DNA from 4 places in the Luteibacter sp. HA06 genome. Region 1 is predicted to be linked to each of the others. Evidence: predicted binding sites of a transcription regulator. Region 1 holds the regulator's gene; each other region holds the start of a gene.
What was found. The regulator sigma-54, encoded in region 1, starts transcription at its own class of promoters, with help from an activator protein. The targets are predictions, from matches to a motif close to TGGCACGNGCNTTGC.

Region 1 (5,719 bases):
TCCGAGTAGTTGAGCACGCGCAGCAGCATCGGCAGGTTCAGTCCCGAGACGCAGCGCAGGTGCACGCCGAGTTCGCTCAGGGAAAGACCGATGTTGCAGGGCGTCGCCCCGTAAAGGTCGGCGAGGACGAGGACGCCGTCGCCATGGTCGAGATCGCGGGCATGCTTGGCCGTGAGGGTGCGCATGACGTCGGGGTCCGCGCTGGGCGGCACTTCCACGGCGTCCACATCCATCGGCAGCTTGGGCATAACGTGGCGCGCGGCGGAGATCAGCGCCTTGCCGACGGCTTCGTGGGTCATGAGGAGGACGCCGACGCTCATCGCCCGGTATCTCGGTAAGACTGGGGCTGGGTCATGGCGTTATTCGAGCTCACGGTGAAAGGTCAGTACGTTGCCGCGTTCCGAGCGGAAATGCTGGGCCAGCTTCTCGACGAGGTAGACCGAGCGATGGCGCCCGCCCGTACAGCCGATCGAAACGGTGACGTAGCTGCGATCCTCACCCTCGAAGCGTGGAAGCCACTTTTCGAGCCAGCGAGTCACGTCGTCATAGTACTCGCCTACCAGCGGGTTCGCGTCGAGGAACTCCCTGACCGGCTGGTCCTTGCCCGAAAAGGGGCGCAGGCGCGGATCCCAGTGCGGGTTGGGCAGGCAGCGGGCGTCGAAGACGAAATCGGCATCCGAGGGCAAGCCCCGGCGGTAGGCAAACGACTCGAACAGAAGGGTGGTGCCGTCCGAAGCCGCCGCATAGCCGGTAGCGAACAGGCGCCGCAGCTGATGGACGTTGAGGTCGCTGGAGTCGATGACCTTTTCGGCGATCGAGATCAGCGGCCGGAGCAGCTTGCGCTCCTGGGCGATCGAATCGGCCAGCGAGAGCTTCTCGGCCGCCAGCGGGTGGCGCCGGCGGGTTTCCGAGTAGCGCTTGATCAGCACGTCGTCGCGGCTGTCGAGGAAGATCAGGTGGACGTGCACGCCGGCCATGGAGAGCTCGGAGAGGACGTGCGGCATGCGCGAGAGGTCGACCCGGCGGTTGCGTACGTCCACACCGACGGCAATGCGACGGCGCGGGCCATGTTCGCCCTGGCTCACCGCGGCTACCAGCTGGGGGATGAGCTCGGCCGGCATGTTGTCGACGCAGTAGAACTCGAGGTCCTCGAGCGCGCGCAGGGCCACCGTCTTGCCACCACCGGACATGCCGGTGAGGACGATCAGGTGAATGGCGTCGGGGTCGACGATCGGGTTCATGACTTCGTCGATCACGGGGGTCACCAGGGAGGAAGCCGGCGCATCTGGTGCGCCTGGCGGTCGATAAAGGTCTGCGCGGGATCGATACCCTTGCTCTTGAGCACGTGACTGCGCACGGCGGCTTCGACCAGCACCGAAAGGTTGCGGCCGGGAGCGACGGGAATGGTGATCTTGGGAACGTCCACGTCGAGCACGTTGCGCCGGCTGACATCGCCGGTGAGGCGGGTCATGGCGTCGGTCTCTTCACCGGCGAGCATTGGCTTCAGGTGAATCACCAGCCGCAGGTATTTCGAGGGCTTCACGGCGGTGTGGCCGAACATCTCGCGGATGTTGAGCACGCCCAGGCCGCGTACTTCGAGCAGGTCCTGGAGCAGGTCGGGGCAGGCGCCGTCGATCACGTCGGGCGCGATCAGGGTGAATTCGGTGGCGTCGTCGGCAACCAGGCGGTGGCCGCGGCTGACCAGTTCCAGCGCGAGTTCGCTCTTGCCCGAGCCCGGCTCGCCAGTGATCAGCACGCCGATCGAGAACACTTCCAGGAACACGCCGTGCAGGGTGACCCGCGGGGCAAGCGTGCGTGCCAGGTGATACTGGAGGTAGGTGAGCAGCTCATGGCCGCGGCGCGTGCTCTGCCACAGCGGGGTGTCGGTTTCCTCGGCCACTTCGCGCAGGTCCGAGGGAATGGCCTGGTCCTTGGTGACGATGAGCGCGGCGGGCTGGTAGGCGGCGATCTTGTGGATCGCTTCCCAGCGCTGGCGGGGCTCCAGTCCGTCGAGGAAGTTGAGTTCCTCGGTGCCGATGATCTGCACCTTGTTCGGGTAGATCACGTTGAGGTAACCGACCAGCGAGGGACGGCGGCTCTGCTTGGCATTGGGTTCGAGCACGCGCGATTCGCCGCGCATGCCGGCGGCCCAGCGCAGCGCCATGCGCTCGTGTACCCCGTCGAAGAGTTGTCTGGCGGTCAGCCGGTCCACGCTGGATCCCTTGAAATGGCGAAGCCGGCGCGAGGGCGCCGGCTGGGGCTATTGTGCCATCAAGCGTGGACGGGGGTTCAGGGACTGGCGACGCGCGCGTCGCGGCCCTCGGTATTGTGGTGATCCTTCAGCTTTTCCTTGTGCTTCTTCAGCTGGTCGGCAAGCTTGGCGATCATCCCGTCGATGGCTTTATAGAGGGCGTCGGGCTTCTTTTCGTCTTCCAGGCTGGCGACGCCATCGGCGTGAAGACGGGTGCCGGCGCAATGCAGGGTACCGCTGGCCTTGTGCTCGTTCTTGTCGACGGAAAGGACCACGTCGAGGGCTTTGATGTTGTCGAAAAGGCGTTCGAAGCGGCCGATTTGCTGTTCCACGCGCTCGCGCAGAGCCGGGGTGATATGGATGTGCTGGCCGCTGATCTGGATTTGCATGACGCCTCCTTCTTGCTGAGGGTGCCGCCCTGGGGGCGACGAGTGCGGAGCGGCGGAGTGCCGTTCCTCAAGCCTGAAATACTGTGACCGTGGACCTCCGTGAGGGTTCCCCGCGCCTCAACTGGCGCGGACACGTTCGCTGGAACTGGGGATGCGCAGGGCTTCCCGGTACTTGGCCACCGTACGACGGGCAACCTGAATTCCGCGTCGATGAAGTTCCTCGGCCAGGGCCTGGTCCGAGAGTGGGCGGCGCGCGTCCTCGCCCGTGATGAGTTTGCGGAGCATGGCCTGGATGGCGGTGGCCGAGGCGCTGCCGCCGTCCTCCGTGGCCACGCCACTGGAGAAGAAGTGCTTCAGTTCGAAGGTACCGCGCGGCGTGTGCATGTACTTGCGCGTAGTGACCCGGGAAATGGTCGATTCGTGCATGCCGACTTCCTCGGCCACCTCGCGCAGGACCAGCGGGTGCATGGCCTCGGGGCCATAGTCGAGGAAGGCGCTCTGCCGGCGCACGATGACGTCGGCCACCTTGGTCAGGGTCTCGGCACGGGATTGCAGGCTCTTCAGCAGCCAACGGGCTTCCTGGAGCTGGCCCTTCATCCACGTGGCGTCGTCGCCGCGGGCGCGGGCGATGAGGTTGCAGTAATGCTGGTTGAGGCCCAGCCGGGGCTGGGCGTCGGGATTGAGGCTGACCTGCCAGCGGCCGTTTTCGCGCCGCGCATAGACATCGGGGGCCACGTATTCCACCGGCGTGGCGTCCAGCGCCGAGCCGGGCCGCGGATCCAGGCTGCGGATCAGGGCGGCCGCGGCGGCGACATCCTCTTCGGCGGCCTTGAGCTTTCGGGCGATCTTGGCGGCGTCGTTACGCGCAAGAAGCTCGAGCTCGTCGGTGACCACGCGGATGGCGAGGTCGCGGTGCGGGGTTTCCAGGGAGAACTGCGAGAGCTGGCACAGCAGGCAGTCGCGCAGATCCAGGCTGGCGATGCCGGTGGGATCGAAACGTTGCACCCGCTGGCGCACGCGCTCGATTTCCTCGGCAGTGGCCTTCATCTCGGCGGGCAGGGCGGCTTCGACCGCCTCGACGCCGTCGCGGAGGTAGCCGTCTTCGTCCAGCGCATGAATGATGGCGGTGGCGATGGCGTGGTCGCGAGGGGAAAACTGGGAAAGGTTGAGCTGCCACTCCAGGTGTTGCTGGAGGTTCTCAGGGGCAGCGTTTTGTGGCTCGAAGCCGTCCTCGTCACCGCTTCCGGACCGCGAAGGCGCACCCGCGTAGTCGCCGGCTTCGCCGTGGAAGCGATCGTCGTCCCACTCGGGGGCAAGTTCTTCGGAGGGGGTGACCGTCGATTCTTCTTCGGCCTTGGAAGCCTTGACCGGGACTTCGTCACGCGCCGGGAAGTCCGGGCCGTCGTAGTCGCCCTCTTCGGGCAGCTCGGCCTCGGCTTCGGCGTCTTCGGCGAACTCGAGCAACGGGTTGCTTTCCGCGATCTGGCGGAGTTCGGCCTCGAGCTCCAGCTGCGACAACTGCAGCAGGCGGATGGCCTGCTGCAACTGGGGCGTCAGCGTGAGCTGCTGATGCAGGCGAAACTGGAGTCCGGGTTTCATGCCTTCGATGCGTGAGGTGTCAAATCCATCGTAACCCCTTGCGACCTTCCCAAACCAGCATTCCGGTGAGCTATGCCCACCGGCCGACGATGCAGTGTGTCAGATACGGAACTCACGGCCCAGATACACCTCGCGGACCTTTTCGTCGGCGAGGATGTGCTGGGGCGTACCCCGGGCGAGGACTTCGCCGTCATTGAGGATATAGGCACGGTCGCAGATGCCGAGCGTCTCACGTACGTTGTGATCGGTGATCAGCACGCCGATGCCGCGTTCTTTCAGGTGGCGGACGATGCGCTGGATCTCACCGACGGAAATCGGGTCGACGCCGGCGAACGGTTCGTCGAGCAACATGTAGCGCGGGCGGGCGGCCAGCGCGCGGGCGATCTCGACGCGGCGACGCTCGCCGCCGGAGAGGCTGATGCCCTTCTGCTCGGCGATGTGGGCGATCTTCAGTTCGTCCAGCAGGCTTTCCAGTTCCTCTTCGCGCTGCCGGGCGGTCATGTTGTCGCGCAGTTCGAGCACGGCGAGGATGTTGTCCGAGACGCTCAGGCGGCGGAACACCGAGGCTTCCTGCGGCAGGTAGCCGATGCCGAGCTTGGCGCGGGCATGCATCGGCAGGCCGGTAATGTCCTGGTTGTCGAGTTTGATAACGCCGGCGTCGGCCTGGATGAGGCCGACCACCATGTAGAAGCAGGTGGTCTTGCCGGCACCGTTGGGGCCGAGCAGGCCGACCACTTCGCCCTCGCGGATGGAGAAAGCGAAATCGCGGACTACCTGGCGCGCGCGAAAGCGCTTCTGCAGGCCTTGGGCTGAGAGCATCGGGTCAGGGCTTCTTTGGCTGCGCGGGCTTGGCGGCCGGCGGTGTGGCCGGCGTGGCCGGAGCGGCGCCGGGCGGCGGGTTTTTCGGCTGGAAGGTCATGTGCACGGGTTCCGCGCCATTGCTTTCGCCGGTCATCGTGCTGTTGGTCGTGTTGTAAGTGATCTTGTCGCCGTTGCTCTCGTTGAGCTTGCTCTTGTCGGCCGCGTCGGTCTGTTTGTCCACATGCGCCTTGCCGGTGAGCACGGCGATGCCGTTGCCGCTGTTGGCGGCGTCATCCGGCTTGTAGTCGATGTTGGCGGCATGGCCGCGCATCAGCAGGTCCTGGTCGTCCATCTGCTGCACCGTGGCCGGGTTACCGTCGACGATGACCCGGATGATCTGGTTGTCGGCATCGAGGTAGCCCGTTGCCTTGTCGCCGGTGATCTTCAGGGTTCCCTGAGTCAGCACGACGTTCGTGGTCCAGATCACCTTGCCCGGCTGCGTGCTGTTCGCCTGCTGCTGCGTGCCATCGAACGTCTTCGACGTGACGTTGGTCGGCTGGGCGCGATCGGACTGCTTGGCAAAGGCGGGCAGGCTCATCGTGAGCGCCACGCCAAGGACCGCGAGGAGGGTACTAGCGCTTGCGCGGCGGATAGACGGTGTGGACTGCATCGAGGAGCT
Region 2 (5,719 bases), 2.8 Mb from region 1:
CGTAGACGGCTGTCGAGCGGATCGGCCTCCGCCGTCATGCGTGCGCCGGGAAGGGTGCGGTTCTGCTGCAGCCAGGTCACCGCCGCCGTGCGCACCGCGTCCACCGGCTGCCCGGCTTCCGCGCAAGGCGAGAGCACGAGCAAGGTGGCCAGGGCGACGCCTTGGGCGAGGGCGGCCGGCTTCACGCGGCGCGTTCCGCCAGCGAAGCGGACAAACCCTGCGTGATCGCGTCCAGTTCCCGGTTGAGCTCGGCGACCATGTGGCTGGCGTCGGCGTGACGGCCTTCGCCCAGGGTGATCGCGTATTGCGAAGCGAGCGCGGAGAAGCGTTCGCCTGCGGCACGAATGCCGTCGGTCGGGCTGTCGGGGCGGCGCACGCGGAACTGGTCGATGCAACGCATCAGCGGTGTCGTGTCGAGCCAGCGACGATCGAGGCTGGCCGGATCGCGCGAGGCGAGCTCCACGGCGTAGCGTAGACCCTGGCTGGCTTCGCGGATCATCTGGCTGAGGCTGGCGGCATCGAGGTCGCCCTCGGTCTCAAGCCGGCTAAGGCTCAGGCGGTGCGCCAGTACGGCAGCGCGCGCCGCGGCATCGGCCTGGCGGCGTGCATCGTTGGCGACACGGCCAAGCGTGCCCTGGGTGGCCTGGATGGCCGTGATGCGACCCTGCAGCGCGCCCATGCCTTCGCGTGCGGCATCGATATTGCCGCGTGCGCCACGAGCGGCTTCGTCCACGCGCCCCATCGAAGCCTGCATCCCGGCAATGCCGGACTGTGTCTGGTCGAGGCGGCGCAGGCTGTTCTGCACGGCGTCGTCGAGCTGGCCGGCGAACTGGCCGACGGCCTCGGTGGTCTGGTCGATCTCGGCGGTGGCCTGGGTGGTCTTCTCAGCGAGTTGCTTCACCTCGTCGGCGACGACGGCAAACCCACGGCCCGCCTCACCGGCACGTGCTGCCTCGATCGCGGCGTTGAGCGCGACGAGATTGGTCTGGTGGGCGATGTCCTGCACCGTCGCGGTCAGCTTGCGGATCGCGGTGAAGTATTCGGAGAACTGTGCGTGGTTGCGGCTCATGCCCGACAGCGCGCTGCGGAGCAGGCGTAGCTGGCCGTCGAGGTCACCGGCGGTCGCCAGGCCCTGGCTACCCGAATCGCCCATGCCCGTTGCGCCGGCGTAGGCCTGGTCGAGCGCTGTCGAAATCCTGGCGCTGGCCTCCGTCAAACGCCCGGCGGTATCGCGCGCGCCTTCCACCACCTTGCCCAGTTCCAGCAGGGTGCCACCGAGCGCCTGGGCGTTGGTCAACACCATGCCCTGTTGCTCGATCGCCTGGATGGTGGTCGCGGGTGCGGTCCGCGGCTCGGCAGGCTTGAGCAGGGCGCCAAGGGCGCTGGCTGCGGCCGGATACTGCGCGGAGAGGGCGCGAACGCGCGCCGCATCGCCCTGGGCGGCGGCGTGGGCGAGGAGGCGGACGTGCTGGCTCCAGAGGAGGGTCATGATTTCGCTTTCATCGGATGGTCGCTCCACTTAATCGGTCGGGAGCGTCAGGACTTGAGTCATGCAATCGGCGTGCCATTCACCCGACTACAGAAACCGGCGCTCCCGCCGATACGGTTCGCGACACCTTCTGTAGATGCCTCGCACGTCATGGCCCGACCGCTGCTCGACACCGTGGACACCTTTACCCGCCTGGCCGGTCACAACCGCGTGGCCATGCTGTTGTTTCGCCTCGGCGACCGCCAGGCGTTCGGCATCAACGTGTTCAAGGTGCGCGAAGTGCTTCGCCGGCCACGCCTGGAGCGGATGCCGAGCATGCACGCACTGGTCTCGGGCAGCTTCGACTACCGCGGCAGCACCATTCCGGTCGTCGACCTTGCTGCTGCCATGGGCTATCCGCCCCTGGCCAGCGTGGAAAGCGCGCACCTGATCGTCACCGAGTTCAATCTGTCGGTACAGGGCTTCCTGGTATCCGACGTCGATCGCATCGTCCATGTGGACGGTGCCAACCTGACTGCTCCGTCGGCCGCGCTGGGCTACGGGGCGCGGGTCAATGCAGTCACCCGGCTCGATGGGGATCTGCTCGCCGTCGTCGACGTCGAACAGGTGTTGGCGTCGGTGGCGCCCTCGACGGCCCAGCTTTCCGATCGTGTGCAGCAGGCCGCCCACGTGCAGCAGGCCGGCAATCGCCGGGTATTGGTGGTCGACGATTCGGCGGTCGCCCGCACCCAGCTGGTCGATCTGTTCCGCAAGATGGACCTGGAATGCGTGATCGCCAAGGACGGTCGGGAAGGTCTCGACAAGCTGCGCACCATGGCCATGGGCCCGGCCGATGAACGCGTCGACCTGGTCGTTTCCGATATCGAAATGCCGCTGATGGACGGCTACGCGCTGACCACCGCGATCAGGGAAGACGCCCAGCTGCGTCACATGAAGGTGCTGCTTCATAGCTCGCTGAGCGGCGTCTTCAATGAAGCGATGGTGGCCCGCGTTGGCGCGGACAGGTTCATCGCCAAGTTCCAGCCGGATATCCTGGCGACGGCTGTGCTCGACCTCCTGCCGGCCTGATAGCCGCCTGGCGACTGGCGACGGTCATCCGTCACTGACCGGATCGCCGCAGGCGCCGGAATTCCGGCACCCGCAAGAAAACGCCCGGCACGATATACCGCAAACGGCGCCACGGCGCCGTTTCGCGTGTCTGGCCCTGCGTGGCACGGCTCTTGCTCAACCCCTCGGGCCAAGCTAACGAGGGGGCCAAGCCCATGATCGACAAACCGGATCCGCTGTTAGGCGTACACGCCCAGGCCCTTGGCCTGTGGCAGCGCCGTGCGGAAGTCATTTCGTCGAACCTGGCCAATGCCGACACGCCGGGCTTCCTCGCGCGCGACCTCGATTTTCGAAAAGCGATGACCGCAGCCAGCGGGACCAGCGACGGCCCGGGCCTGCAGATGGCGGCGACCGAATCCGGCCACATCGGCGGCAACGCGGCCTTCGCCGCAACGGACGCCGACAAGCTCGCCTACCGCGTCCAGACCCAGCCCACGATGGACGGCAATACGGTGGATACCCAGGTCGAACAGGCCCAGTTCGCCGCCAACGCCATCCATTACCAGGCCTCGCTCAGCTTCATCACCGCGCAGATCCATGCCATGCGCATGGCCATTACAGGATCCAGCTCATGAGCCTGCTCAAGATCTTCGACGTCGCCGGCTCGGGCATGGCGGCACAGTCCGCCCGACTCAACACCACGGCCAGCAACATGGCCAACGCCGACAGCCTCGCCAGCAGCGAGGCCGGCGCGTACCACGCGAAGCAGCCGCTGTTTTCGGCGGTGCAGCAGCAGGTCAACGGGCAGATGGAAAGCGGCGGTGTCCGCACGCTCGGCGTCACCGAAAGCCAGGCGCCGATCCAGGCGCGCTACGAGCCTTCCAATCCGCTCGCCGACGCGAACGGCAACGTCTATTCAAGCAACGTCAACACGGTCGACGAGCTGGTCAACATGATCTCCGCGTCGCGCTCCTATCAGAACAACGTCGAAGTCATGAACAGCGCCAAGCAGCTCATGCAGAAGACGCTCGACCTCGGCAAGTAAGGAATTCCCATGGTAGACGCCGTCAGCGGTAACAGTTCCTCGTCTTCATCGTCTTCAACCGGCCAGTTGCAGCAGCAGACGCTGAGCCAGTCGGACTTCCTCAAGCTCATGGTCACGCAGATGACCAATCAGGATCCGACCAAGCCAATGGATTCCACCCAGATGGTGGCCCAGATGGCGCAGTTCTCGCAGGTTGCCGCGACGCAGGAGCTGCAAAGCTCTTTCGACACGCTCGCTTCGGGTCTTACCGGCGATCAGTTTGTCCGCGCCGCGGCACTGGTGGGCCAGGAAGTGCTCGTCCCGTCGAACGCCGGCAAGCTCGAGGATTCCTCGCTCAATGGCGCGGTGAACGTGGGTAGCTCGGGCACCTACGTCAACGTGCAGATCAAGGACACCGCCGGCAACGTCGTTCGCACGATCGACCTGGGCCAGCCGGACGCAGGTCTCGCCCAGTTCAGCTGGGACGGCAAGTCCGATGACGGCACCCAGTTGCCCGACGGCACATATCAGATGTCCGCAACTTCCGGCGGCACGGCGATCGATACCTTCGTTCGCGGAAAGGTGGAAGGCGTCGGTGCCTCGGGTACCGATGGAACTTACGTGCAGGTGGCCGGCTTCGGCGGCGCCCTGCTCAGCCAGATCGCGCAAATCCTGTAACTCCAGCAAGGAACCTCCACCATGCCATTCGACATCGCCCTAAGCGGCATCAATGCGGCGTCTTCCGACCTGGAAGTCACCGCGAACAACATCGCCAACGTCAACACCGTCGGTTTCAAGGGCTCGCGCGCCGAGTTTTCGCAGGTCTACTCGGCAGCAGGAAACAATCTTTCCGCTCAGGTCGCCGGCAGCGGCGTGCGTCTGACCAATATCGCCCAGCAGTTCAGCGACGGCGCCGCGACGCAGACCGGTAACTCCTACGATTTCGCGATCAGCGGCGCGGGTTTCTTCACGCTGCGCGACGGCTCGGGCTATTCCTACACCCGCGCTGGCAACTTCCATCCCGATGACAACGGTAACGTCGTCAACGCCACGGGCCAGAACGTGCAGGTCTACCCGCCGACCGCCAACGGCGGCTTCGACGTCAGCAGCCTCGCCGACCTGAAGCTGACCACCGGTTCGGCGCCTGCAAAGGCCTCGACCGCCATCGGCCTGACCGCGAACCTGGCAGCCAGCGCCACGGCGCCGACCGGCGGCGCATTCGATCCGACCAACGACAAGACCTACAACACGTTGTCGACGTTCCAGGCCTACGATTCCCTTGGTGCCTCGCATACGGTCAACATGTACTACGTGAAGGATGCGACCAATCCGAACACGTGGAACACCCACATGACCGTGGACGGTACTGAAGTGGGCACGGCCCAGCAGATGACCTTCAGTGCGGGCGGTGCGATCACGACCCCGGCCGGTGGCAAGCTCAACTACGGCGCCGTTTCGCCCAACCCGGGTGCCGCACCGCTGAACCTCACCGTCGACATGAGCAAGGTCACCCAGTTCGGTGACAACTCCTCGACCACGGCCGTGTCGAACGACGGCTACGCCGCCGGTACCTTCTCCAATATCGACGTCGCCAAGGACGGTACGGTCTCGGCGAAGTATTCCAACGGCGTGAGCACCCCGCTGGGCCAGCTCGCCATCGCCACGTTCGCCAACGACCAGGGCCTGCGTCAGCTGAACGACACCAACTGGGCGCCGTCGTCGGAATCGGGCCAGCCGATCCGCGGCACGGCCAACTCCGGTGATGTCGGCAGCGTGCAGTCCGGCTCGCTCGAGGCGTCGAACACAGCCGACCTGACCGCGCAGCTGGTCAACATGATCAAGGCGCAGCGCAACTACCAGGCGAACGCGCAGGTCATCTCGACCGACAACACGCTCACCCAGACCATCATCAACATCCGCAACTAAGCGTGATCGCTGGCGCGGCCTTCGGGCCGCGCCGGTACGTTTCCGCCGTCGAACAGGGATACCGCCATGGACCGCTCCGTATATGTCGCGATGACCGGCGCCACGCAGATCATGCGCGCGCAGGACGAAGTGGCACACAACCTGGCCAATGCCAATACCACCGGCTTCAAGTCGGAGTTGTCGGCGTTCCAGAGTCTGCCGGTCCAGGGCGACGGCATGCAGACGCGCATCAA
Region 3 (5,719 bases), 960 kb from region 1:
AGAATCGCGCCGATGGACAGCCATGCAAGCGTGCGGCTCCGCCGCGTTGGCTCCATGAGATAAATGTCGCCCATGCCATAACCCACGCACATGATCCCGAACCACGGCAGCACCGGATAGGCGATGAACCCGAACGGTAAGCGACCGGGCTGCATGAGCAGATGCCACGGCAAACCCCACGCACCCAACGTAGCCGCGTCCACGCTATCGAACAGACTGTGTCCGGCGACCAGAAGAATTCCCAGACCCAGCACCGCGCGTCGAGGCATTTGCACTGCGGCCGCCATCAGCACCATGCTCAGGCCGATCGCGTAGATAACCTGCAGGAAGATAGCGGGCCGGAAGTCGAAACCGAGATCGACCACGGTGACTTCGAGAAACATGAGCCAGAGGCCACGCGTCAGCAGGAATCGCGAAAGCGGCCACCCGGTCTTACCACGATGCGCCTGCAGGAAAATCGAAACGCCGGACAACAGCACGAAGGTCGGTGCGCAGAGGTGGGTGACCCAACGGGTCAGGAACAACGCCACCGAGGTCTTGTCCAGGTCGAGCGGATCGAACAGGAAGGCCTGCCGGTTAACGAAGTCGCGCGTGTGGTCCAGAACCATCAGCGCGATGACGAGGCCACGCAGCGCATCGATGAAGTCCAGACGTGGCAGAGGTGCCGTCGAGGACACCGGCGCAGTCGATACCTGTGCTTCCACCATCACCGCCTACCTCGGGATCAGGAGACAACCTGCCCTGTATAGCGCCTCACAGGGCCACCGGGAATCGGTGCAATAGCCTATGCCAAGCGGCTCGACGCTATGACCGGCTGAACCGCTGCCGGTAGACACCCGGACTTGTCCCCAGCTTGCGACGGAAGTGATGTCGCAACGTGGTTGCGGTGCCAAGGCCGGTCCGGTCGGCGATGAGGTCGATCGACAGGGTCGAGCCTTCGAGCAACTCCCGCGCTCGATCCACCCGTAACGTCGTCAGCCAGTCCGCTGGCGTGGTTCCTGTGGAGGCCTTGAAGCGGCGAATGAAGGAGCGTTCGCTCATCGCCGCCATGGCCGCGAGCGTGGCAAGAGGAAGGTCGTCGGCGAGCCGGCGGCGCATCGCATCCATCACCGGCCCGAGGAGATCGCGCTCGCGCACGGCCACCGGGCGCTCGACGTACTGGGCCTGCCCGCCATCCCGGTGGGGCGGAATCACCAGGCGTCTCGCAACATGATTGGCGATAGCGGGTCCGCGGTCACGGCGGATCAGGTGCAGGCAAAGGTCCAGTCCCGCTGCACTGCCGGCCGACGTGAGCAGCTGGCCCTCATCGACGTAGAGCACGTCCGGATCGACATCGATGGCCGGATAACGGCTGCGCATCGCTTCCGCGTAACGCCAGTGCGTCGTGGCCCGTTTTCCATCCAGCAGCCCGGTGGCTCCCAGGACAAAGGATCCGGAGCAGATCGACAGCAGGCGCGCACCGCGCGCATGGGCATGACGAAGCGCATCCACGATGGAACAAGGTACCGGCTGGTCGATGCCCTTCCAGCCCGGCACGATGATCGTGCCTGCTTCGGCAAGGCGATCCAGGTTCCCGTCCGCCCGGATCTGTGTGCCGTACTGGCCGCGGATGGCGCTCGCCTCCGCCGCGCAGGTCTCGAAGCGGTACCAGTCCTCGCCCAACTCCGGACGCGCCAGGCCGAATACCTCCGCCGCGCTGGCGAACTCGAACATGCACAGCCCGTCGTAGACCAAGGCTGCGACGAGCGTATTGGGAGGGGCGGGATAGCCTGGCATGATCTGATCGCATGATGGCGTTGCCGCCACTATGCCGCGTCGCTACCGTGCGGACAATGGCTGGCATGCCCACTGCCACGAGAGCTGCCATGTCCAACGCCGTCACCCGCATACCCGCTGCCGCCTCCGAGGTCGCCCTCGCTCACTTCGAGTCGGAGTTCACGTTCGAAACCGACTGCTGGGATACCCACGACGCGCTCGCCCAAGACGATCCGGGCTTCGTTCTGCTCGACGTGCGCAGCCCCACGCTGTTTGCGCAGGGCCACGTGCCCGGTGCCCTCAACCTGCCCCACGGCAAGATCATCGCGTCACGCATGGCGGCGTGGCCGGCATCGACGTTGTTCGTCACCTATTGCGCCGGGCCGCACTGCAACGGCGCTGCGCGCGGGGCCAGCAAGCTCGCGCGCCTGGGGCTGCCCGTGAAGATCATGGCCGGAGGCATCACCGGATGGATCGACGAGGGCTTCGAGCTGGCCCGTTCGGACGCGCTTGTTATCTGAACCAACCCGGCGGGGCCTACACAGAACGTCAACGCGAAATCGCCAAACTTGCCGATTATGAGCATATCGATCAGCAGGACTGCGGGATGAGCATGGATGCATCGCTGATGCATTCGTTGCTCGAATACGCCTTCTTCTACCCCTGGATCATGTCGCTACTCTGGATGAGCGGTGGCCTGGTTTATTTCTTCCGCGTCGAGCGCCGTAGAGGCGATCGGGAAAACCCGCCCGCGCTCGACTCGTATCCCTTTGTCACCCTCATCGTGCCCTGCTTTAACGAGGGCGAGCAGGTGCGCGAAACCATCGCGCACCTGGCGAGCCAGCGCTGGCCGGACTTCGAAATCATCGCGGTGAACGACGGCTCCAGCGATGACACCGGGGCAATCCTCGATGCATTGATGCGCGAGCAGCCGCGGCTCCGCGTGCTTCATCTGGAGTCCAATCAGGGCAAGGCGATGGCCTTGCGCGCCGCCGCACTGGCGACGCATGGCGAATACATCGTCTGCGTCGACGGCGATGCCCTGCTCGACGACTACGCCACGCACTGGCTGGTCTGGCAGCTCCTGCGCAACGTGCGCGTGGGCGCGGTGACGGGCAATCCGCGCATCCGTAACCGGTCCACCTTGCTCGGCAAGCTCCAGGTGGGCGAGTTCTCCTCGATCATCGGCCTGATCAAGCGCGCGCAGAGTGTCTACGGACGCATCTTCACGGTCTCGGGCGTCATCGCCGCATTTCGCCGGAGCGCCCTGCACGATGTCGGCTACTGGCATACCGACATGGTGACCGAAGACATCGACGTCAGCTGGCGGCTGCAGATGAACGCGTGGGAAGTGCGCTACGAGCCGAATGCGCTGTGCTGGATCCTCATGCCGGAGACGTTGCGCGGGCTCTGGCGGCAGCGGCTGCGCTGGGCTCAGGGCGGCTCCGAAGTGATCCTGCGCTACACGCGCAATCTTTTGCGCTGGCGTCATCGACGCATGTGGCCGCTCGCGATCGAGTACGTGCTGAGCCTCGTCTGGTCCTACGTCATGGGCGCGATCATCGTGCTGTGGGCCGCAGGCAAGGTGACCGAGATCCCGCCGCCTTTTCACGTGGAATCGCTTTTCCCGCAGTGGCATGGCGTCGTGCTCGGCATCACCTGCCTGGTCCAGTTCATGCTCAGCCTGCTGGTAGACCGTCGCTACGAGACGAAGATCGGCCGCAACTACTACTGGATGATCTGGTACCCCTTGGCGTACTGGCTCCTGAACACCGCCACCTCCATCGTCGCGCTGCCCCGGGCGGCTATGCGCCGTCAGGGGCAAGCCGCGACGTGGGTCAGTCCCGACCGCGGAATCACATGAAAGCCGAAACCATCCTGATCGACCAGCCCGAGAAGCAGTCGCTGCCCAGGCGCGTGCTCTACGGCATCCTTACCGTGCTGGCCTGGCTGCTCTGGGGTCTGCTCTGGCTGCCTGCCCTCCATCGGCTCGCCAGCCAGCTGAACATGCCGGTCCATGTCGAACGCTGGATTCCGGGAGTGGTTCTCAGCGGCACCCACGAACTGGCCGATATCGTCTGGTTGGCTCCGCTGAGCCTGCTGGTGTTCCTTGCCTGGTCACTCTACGAAGGCCGGCGCAAGCGTGGCCAACGCCAGCGCCGTCGCAGGCCGGGCGCGGTGCCCCTTCCCGACGCCGCGGAGTCTCTTGGCGCGACGACCGCTCAAGCGCGTTGCATCCAGGACAGCCGTCGCGCCGTATTAAGCGTCGACGATGACGGCCATATCGGTGTGACGGAGTCCGATGCAACCGCCAATAACGTTGTCAGCCTGAACGCGGAAACACGCCGACGTGCGTGAATGTGTCAAGGCGACACAAGTGGCACGGTGCTTGCCTTTACCGTGGCACGCTTTTTCAACTTCGTTGCCGGGAATGGACATCCGGCGCGATCGATACAGGTCATGTTGTGGGCATGGGAACACCTTTGACGATTTTTCAGCGCGGCATGCGACCGCCACGCGCAAGGCTTTGCCTGGCGCTGCTTCTGGCCCTTCATGGGCCTGCGGCCTGGGCAGCGGCGCCTCCGGAGCGCGATGCACTCATGGCCAGGGTACGTCAGGAGCGTAGTGACGGGCACCGCCTGGATGCACTGGCGCACTGTCAGGCGCTTCTCGCACGCTGGCCGGACGACCGCGAAGCACAAGCGCTCAACGTCACATTGTTGACGGAACTCGGAGGCACCACGCGCGCCAGGGAACTGGCATCGACGCTCCAGCCGCCGCAAAGCCCGACGGACAAGGCACGGCTCGATGCCGACCATGTCGCGCGCGAAACCCGCTGGGCCATGGGCGAACCCGCCGATCCACGCGCGCCTTACGCGGAAGCCGATCGCGCCGTTGTCGATGCACGGCGCCTCGCCGACGATCCACTGCTACCCGCCGACATGCGTCTGCGCGAGCAGTTCGATCTGATCGTCGCCCTCGACCAGGCTGGCCTGATGGACGAAGCCGTGCAGCGCTACGACGCCCTTCACAAGCAGGGCGTGACCCTGCCGGCGTATGCCGAGCGCAATGCTGCCGATGCGCTTCTTGCGAAGCGACGTCCTGCCGAAGCCGCACAACTTTACGAAGACAGTATCGCGAAGGAGCCGGGTCCTTACGACGCTGCCGAGATCGATCCGCGAATCGGTCTGATGTACGCGTACCTGGAGTCCGGACAGGACCGCAAGGCGCTCGCCACGATCGACGGCCTCGCAGCAAAAGAGCAGCCGTGGGTCCGCGTGCCCGGCATCCGCCTGCCCATCCAGAACCCGCGCAAGCTCGATGCCGACTCCGCTGCCGTCTCGGCGCGCAGCATCGTGGACATACAGGCCGACGCGTATGGCCGCATCGTGCCGCTGACGCGCGAAGCACCGGCCAATTCGGAACTCCGCCGGCAGCTGGGCATGGTGGAACTGGCGCGAGGCTGGCCACGCCGCGCGCAGGACGATCTTGCGATCGCCGACACGCTCAATCCGCGAGACGTCGATTCCTACCTCGATGCGGCCGACACCAAGCGCGCTCTGCGTGAGTACGAAGGCATCGATGACGACCTCGCCCAGGCGCAGGTGCTCGGGAACCGCACGGAGCGCGTCGACCGCGCGGTGCAATCATGGGATCGCGAGCGCGGCTGGCAGTTCGATATCAGCCAGGAAAACGGCAAGGGTTCGAGCCCCGACTACGGCGACCGCGACAGCGCCACCGTGGCGACGATAGAAAGCCCGCTGATCGACGACCACTGGCGGGTCGTTGCACTGGGCCGTTATTCGACGGCGGACCTGCCGGAAGGAGACGTCCGCCGTACACGGTTCGGCCTCGGCATTCGCGGCTACGCGCGTGGACTCGAAGCTTATGTGCAGGCGCTGCCCGCGGCGGACCGATACGTTGGCAAGACCGCGCTGGAAGCGGGCGTCAACTGGTCGCTCAA
Region 4 (5,719 bases), 3.8 Mb from region 1:
CGACGGCCTTACCGTTCGTATCGCCGGGCATACCTTCAGCCGCGAGGCAGAGGCGAACGCGCGTATACGCGTCGCCGCGAACGCGCTTGTGCCCTCGTATGGGGAGGAAGATCCCAGCGGCGTAGAGGACATCCTGGGTACGGATGGCATCTCGGTCAATCAGGCCGTCATCTGCAACGATACGCCGTGGAGAAAGGGAGCGTTCTACTGGCGGACCGTGGCGTTGAATGCGGCACAACACTTTCCCGGCGGAAGCGGGAGCGAGGCACATGGTGCGCTCATCTGCTCAGGGTGGCCGGCCTCCGGGACCACGCGCCCCCAGTTGGCGAAGCTGGGGCGGGCTGCACCTTTCCTGATGATCCACGCCGAGTTCGACAGGGTAACGTCGCTGGCCGATGCGTTGGTCGTACTCGACAGTTACAACTCGCCGCACATGGTCATCTCTCGCGGAACAGCGGGACACGGCGTCCTGGTGCCGACGGCTTCGTCGTGCATCTTGCGGGCGGCCGGCAGTTATCTGCTCACCGGAGACATGCCAGGGCAGAAGCTCACGGACTGCGAAGCCTCGCCCACGCGCATGCGCCGCGCGCTTTCGGCGCCGCGAAAGGAGGTCGCCCGACGCCTGACCGAGCTGCTGGAACGTAGCTGACCGTCGACGCGCGCAGGTCAGAACATGATCTGCGCGCGTACTTCGAAGACGCGTGGATCGACGCGGACGTCGCGCCGATCGCTGATCGCGCGTACGTAGTTGGCCTGTAGCTTCAGGTACTTCGTGAGGTACCAGTTAGTGCCGAACGTCCAGTCGTGTTCAGTGCCACCCAACGTCGGGCCGTCGTCCAGATCGAGGGTGCTGTAACGCACGAGGAACTCAAGGGCCCCCCAGGGGCCTTTCGGCAACACATCGGAGACATTGCCACCGCTGTAGGTGCGCGACTCGCCCGTAGCGACCCAGCTACCGAAAGCGTACCAGCCGTGCGCCTTGTACGCCGGCTTGTTCTCCAGTTTCACCTTCGCGTCCAGGTACTCGCTCTGTACCGACCACGGGCCATGAATCCACAGGCTCTCGAAGCCACGGCGATCGACATGGTCCGCCACGCTCAATACGCCGGAGTCGATCAGGCGCTGGGTGATCAGGCCCGCCTCGGGCAACGCGCGAAGACGCACGTTCGGCGGCGTGTATTTGCCGCGGCCATCGGTCGTGCCATACGGCGTCTCGCGCGACAGCGAGCCGCCGATATGCAGCACGTTGCCCGGCTCGTTCAACGGTGTCCACGCCGCACGTCCGGCGACCATGCGGCCGTCGAGATCGCCCTGCAGGTTACCGCCGTTGTAGTAGCCCAGCTGTACGAGGTATGCCTTCCGCGTCAGTGCCCAGTCGACGCCGATGCGGCGGTTGGCGTAGACCGCCTGCATGGGCAGCGACTGCTCGAGAAAAGAAGTCGTACCGGTGCTCGTGTTGCCTTCAAAGCCGACGGGTGTCTTCATGAAGCCGATGCGGACCGCGCCGTAGTCGTCGTTGAAGAGAGCCTTTGTCTGTAAACGAAAGAAAACGTCGAGCCACGTCCTGGCCTGGAAGTCGAACACGGCGGTAGCGTCATAGACGCCCTTCTTACGAATGAAGAAGCCGAATTCCTTACGCCGGTTGGTCTGCGCGTTTTCGTAGAGCCCGTCGTCGTGCGAAAACCGGTCGACGTCGTACTGGTATTTCAGCGACAGGCCGAGGTCGGTCCCATCGGAGAATACGTAATGCGTCGGCCAGTTGGTCCGCCAATCGTAGTTGTTGACCGGCGCGTCAGCGGCGGACGCGAACACGGGCACGATCAGCGCCAGGGCACTGAGGACGAGCTTGTTCATGCGGGTACCCCTCCCAGGGATCGAAAGGAACTATACCCCGGGGCCACAAATTCGCTAAATCCTGCGAATCGGAGGCAAAAAAAAGGTTCTTCACGGATTACCGGGGATTGGGCGCTCGCCGTCGGCCATGTGGGAGCCGCTTCAGCGGCGATGGCCCGTTGGCCGCACACTTGGGCGTCTCGCGAGGAGACCTTGGCGCCCACCCTCGCTGCTCAGACAGTCCTCCGCGTTTCGTACCGGAAGGCCGCTACCGCGGCTGATGTACTTATTTGGCCTACGGCCGCTCCACTTGTCCGGAACTCGCCTTGAGGGTGGACACCAAGGTCTCTCACGACGATACGGTTAGCTGGAAAGAGAGCCAACAGCCGAAGCGGCGTTGCTTCGTCGGCTCGACCCTCACAAGCCTCAGGGATGGGAAGAGTCTTCGGTGCCCACCCTCGAGGCGAGTTCCCGACAAGTGGAGCGGCCGTAGGCCAGATGGATACATGGGCCGCGCAGCGGCCTTTCCGGTACGAAACGCGAAGGGGTGTCTGAGCAGCGAGGGTGGGCACCGAAGGCTCTGCGCCGCCCGTCCCCAGCGTCCCCGGAATTCCGTGAAGAACCAAAAAAAAGGGCGCCGAAGCGCCCCTTTTCCCTCACCCCGAGTTGTGATCGCGATCAGATCGCGTAGTACATCTGGAACTCGAGCGGGTGCGTGCTGGCGCGGTAGCGGGTGACTTCCTGCATCTTCAGCGCGATGTAGCCGTCGATGAAGTCGTCGGTGAACACGCCACCGGCCTTCAGGAACTCGCGATCCTTGTCGAGCGCCACCAGCGCTTCGTCGAGGCTGGCGCAGACCTGCGGGATGTTCTTCTCTTCTTCCGGCGGGAGATCGTAGAGATCCTTGTCGGCCGGCGCGCCCGGGTCGATCTTGTTCAGGATGCCGTCCAGGCCAGCCATCATCAGGACGGTGAAGGTCAGGTAGCCCGACTGCATCGGATCCGGGAAGCGGATCTCGATACGACGACCCTTCGGACTGGACACGTACGGGATACGGCAGGAGGCCGAACGGTTACGCGCCGAGTAGGCGAGCATCACCGGTGCTTCGAAGCCCGGGACCAGACGCTTGTAGCTGTTGGTCGTCGAGTTGGCGAAGGCGTTGATCGCACGGGCATGCTTGAAGATGCCGCCGATGTACCACAGCGCCGTCTGCGACAGGCCGCCGTAGAGGTCGCCCGCGAAGAGGTTCTCGCCGTTCTTCGACAGCGACTGGTGGACATGCATGCCCGAACCATTGTCGCCGACGATCGGCTTCGGCATGAAGGTCACGGTCTTACCGGCCTGGTGGGCGACATTCTTGATGACGTACTTCATCGTCATCAGTTCGTCGGCCTTCTTCACCAGGGTGTTGAAGCGCGTACCGATTTCGCACTGGCCGGCATTGGCAACTTCGTGGTGATGCACTTCGACCACCTGGCCGAGCGACTCCAGCACCTTGCACATGTCGGCGCGCAGGTCGCCCAGGCTGTCGACCGGCGCGACGGGGAAGTAACCACCCTTCACGCCCGGACGGTGGCCGGTGTTGGTGCCGTCGTACTTGTAGCGCGACGACCAGGCGGCTTCTTCGGAGCCAATCTCGTAGAAGACGCGGCCCATGTCGTTCTGCCAGCGGACCGAGTCGAAGATGAAGAACTCGGGCTCGGGGCCGAAGAAGGCGGTGTCGGCGATGCCGGTCGACTTCAGGTAGGCCTCGGCGCGCTTGGCGATCGAGCGCGGGTCACGGCCATAGGCCTGCATGGTGCTCGGCTCGAGCACGTCGCAATGCAGGATCAGCTGCTTGTGGGCGCTGAACGGATCGAGGTGGGCGGTTTCCGGATCCGGCATGAGGACCATGTCGGACTCGTTGATGCCTTTCCAGCCGGCGATCGACGAACCGTCGAACATCTTGCCGTCTTCAAAGGTGCTCTCGTCGATGGCGTGAGCAGGAAAGGTCGTGTGATGGTGCTTGCCGAGGATGTCGGCGAAGCGGAAATCAACGAACTCGATTTCCTCGTCCTGGATCAGGTTCAGCACTTTCGAAGCGGCGGACATAAAAACCTCGGGTAGGTGGGCGGAGTCCATTTAGCAATCGCCATGCCAGCGGGACCGCCATCGACGGGGCCGCCAGGACCAAGCTTTCGCATCATAGAACGGGTTTACGACGGGCGTGCAAATGCACCAAGCTGGTGCAAGCCGAGGCGCCTTGCACCGCCGTGTCGCCCGAAAGTTCAGGAATGTAGCGCAACGCCTGGTCCGATCACGAAGACGAAAATTGCCGCGACGAGGCCGGCACCGCCGATCCACGGCCAGGACAGTCCCCAAGGCAAGTCGCCCGCCGTTTCATTGGCAGCCGGCTCCAGGAAGGCCGGTACGAACACCATCCCGAGCATGCAGCCAAAGCCACCGCTCACTCCCACCAACAGAATGAGGTCAGGTATGGGGTTCATCGCGGCACCGGCGACGAGCAGCAGGCCGCCTGCGACGTAGCCCGGCCAGATCAGGCGCGAAATGACCTCACGGCACACACCGCCCACATCGAGCCAGCGGGCCAACGAAGCCGAAGCGATGCGGAGGGCCAGGTAATAGCCGGCGGCGCCCGACACGGCCAGCCCGATCCGCCAGGCCAGACAGGGCTGCCATCCAGCGATCACGACAGCCATGTCACCGAAGTCGAGGAAGCCCGAATACACCAGGTAACCTGTGCCATTGAGCAGGTTTACCGTCGCGAACAGCCAGAGGAAGAACGACCCCGTCCCGACCGTGGCGCGACGGCGAAACCAGGCCATCGCGAGCGCGCCCAGCACAAGGTTCATCAGTGGACCTGCAAGCGCGACCAGACGGCTGGATCCCCGCGCACTCAGCGCCACCGTGGACAGTGTTACCGGAGTCACATCGTCCACCAACAAGGTGGCGACACCGTGCCCCAGGACTTCATGGCACATGTCCATCGCGGCATACGCGACGATGGCAAGGGACATCGTAGTCGCGAGGCGGCCCGCCACGGACGCCAGTGGGCGGCTGCCGGTCGATCGAGTCATGGGGTCCATTCCTGCCCTCTGCCGTTTCGGCGGATTGTGTCGCATCTGCCCGGCGTCGACTACAGCTATGATCGCGCGGCAAGGACACCATGACAGGGGATGGATATGGTCAAGCAGGGGAACCGGCGCGCGCTGTTACTGGGCGCGCTGCTACTGGCAACGGCCGGGCTGGCGGCCGTGACGCTATGGCCCGGGCGCGAAGCCCAGGCAACGATCGAACAGCGCGTCATTACGGCCTCGCGCTCGCCGACGCTGGAAGCGTTCATGGCGCAGGTCGTAGCAGCCTCGAAAATCGCCGATCCGGTCACGCGCTGCCTGCGCATGCCCGATCCGCCGGACTCGCACTGGCACGCGCAGGCAGTTGAAGCATACTGCCGCAACCGCTATGCCGATCTCATGGATGCCGCTCGGTTCCGGGCGCTGATCGCCGCAGGCAAGGGGGCGGAGGTCGATGGCATTCTCGACGGATATCTGCAGAAGCAGATGCACGACCCGGCGGACGCCGTGCTTCTCGACCAGGCCATGTTCCGCGCTGGTTTCAACGACGCAAGCGAGGAAACGCGAAACGCCATCGACGCCTGGAAGCGGCAGCGCCCCGACAGCGCTTTCGCTGTAGCCGCAAGCGGCATGCAGTACCACTCGGCCGCCTTCGCCGCACGCGGTGCGCACAGTGCCTCGAAGACGAGCGCTGAACAGTGGCGGGCCGCGCGTGAGCTGGCGACGCTCGCACGGCATAACCTGGACAGGGCCGCCACCATGACGCCGGCGGTCCCATCCATCTATTCGAACATGCTTAGCATGGCCGTGCT

Region 2: flgB (flagellar basal body rod protein FlgB) is a predicted target of sigma-54. The motif match lies at 2,699-2,713, and genes of this name have one in related genera.
Region 3: pgaA (poly-beta-1,6 N-acetyl-D-glucosamine export porin PgaA) is a predicted target of sigma-54. The motif match lies at 4,134-4,148, and genes of this name have one in related genera.
Region 4: glnA (type I glutamate--ammonia ligase) is a predicted target of sigma-54. The motif match lies at 3,958-3,972, and genes of this name have one in related genera.

What each region holds. Positions count from the first base shown of each region.
Region 1 is NZ_JBSSDZ010000001.1:4,100,144-4,105,862, reverse strand. Features, by position in the region: gene ACVWWJ_RS18990 (PTS sugar transporter subunit IIA) at 1-320, opposite strand, end outside; gene rapZ (RNase adapter RapZ) at 360-1,241, opposite strand; gene hprK (HPr(Ser) kinase/phosphatase) at 1,262-2,164, opposite strand; gene hpf (ribosome hibernation-promoting factor, HPF/YfiA family) at 2,290-2,640, opposite strand; gene ACVWWJ_RS18970 (RNA polymerase factor sigma-54) at 2,758-4,239, opposite strand; gene lptB (LPS export ABC transporter ATP-binding protein) at 4,339-5,058, opposite strand; gene lptA (lipopolysaccharide transport periplasmic protein LptA) at 5,063-5,638, opposite strand; gene lptC (LPS export ABC transporter periplasmic protein LptC) at 5,673-5,719, opposite strand, start outside.
Region 2 is NZ_JBSSDZ010000001.1:1,300,747-1,306,465, forward strand. Features, by position in the region: gene flgA (flagellar basal body P-ring formation chaperone FlgA) at 1-185, opposite strand, end outside; gene ACVWWJ_RS05790 (methyl-accepting chemotaxis protein) at 182-1,489, opposite strand; gene ACVWWJ_RS05795 (chemotaxis protein) at 1,640-2,557, shown strand; gene flgB (flagellar basal body rod protein FlgB) at 2,752-3,171, shown strand; gene flgC (flagellar basal body rod protein FlgC) at 3,168-3,581, shown strand; gene ACVWWJ_RS05810 (flagellar hook capping FlgD N-terminal domain-containing protein) at 3,591-4,238, shown strand; gene flgE (flagellar hook protein FlgE) at 4,260-5,486, shown strand; gene flgF (flagellar basal-body rod protein FlgF) at 5,553-5,719, shown strand, end outside.
Region 3 is NZ_JBSSDZ010000001.1:3,140,949-3,146,667, forward strand. Features, by position in the region: gene ACVWWJ_RS14460 (DUF1624 domain-containing protein) at 1-707, opposite strand, end outside; gene ftrA (transcriptional regulator FtrA) at 805-1,776, opposite strand; gene ACVWWJ_RS14470 (rhodanese-like domain-containing protein) at 1,866-2,276, shown strand; gene pgaC (poly-beta-1,6-N-acetyl-D-glucosamine synthase) at 2,369-3,619, shown strand; gene pgaD (poly-beta-1,6-N-acetyl-D-glucosamine biosynthesis protein PgaD) at 3,616-4,113, shown strand; gene pgaA (poly-beta-1,6 N-acetyl-D-glucosamine export porin PgaA) at 4,356-5,719, shown strand, end outside.
Region 4 is NZ_JBSSDZ010000001.1:258,780-264,498, reverse strand. Features, by position in the region: gene ACVWWJ_RS01135 (alpha/beta fold hydrolase) at 1-649, shown strand, start outside; gene ACVWWJ_RS01130 (OprO/OprP family phosphate-selective porin) at 667-1,854, opposite strand; gene glnA (type I glutamate--ammonia ligase) at 2,512-3,924, opposite strand; gene ACVWWJ_RS01120 (hypothetical protein) at 4,101-4,910, opposite strand; gene ACVWWJ_RS01115 (hypothetical protein) at 5,010-5,719, shown strand, end outside.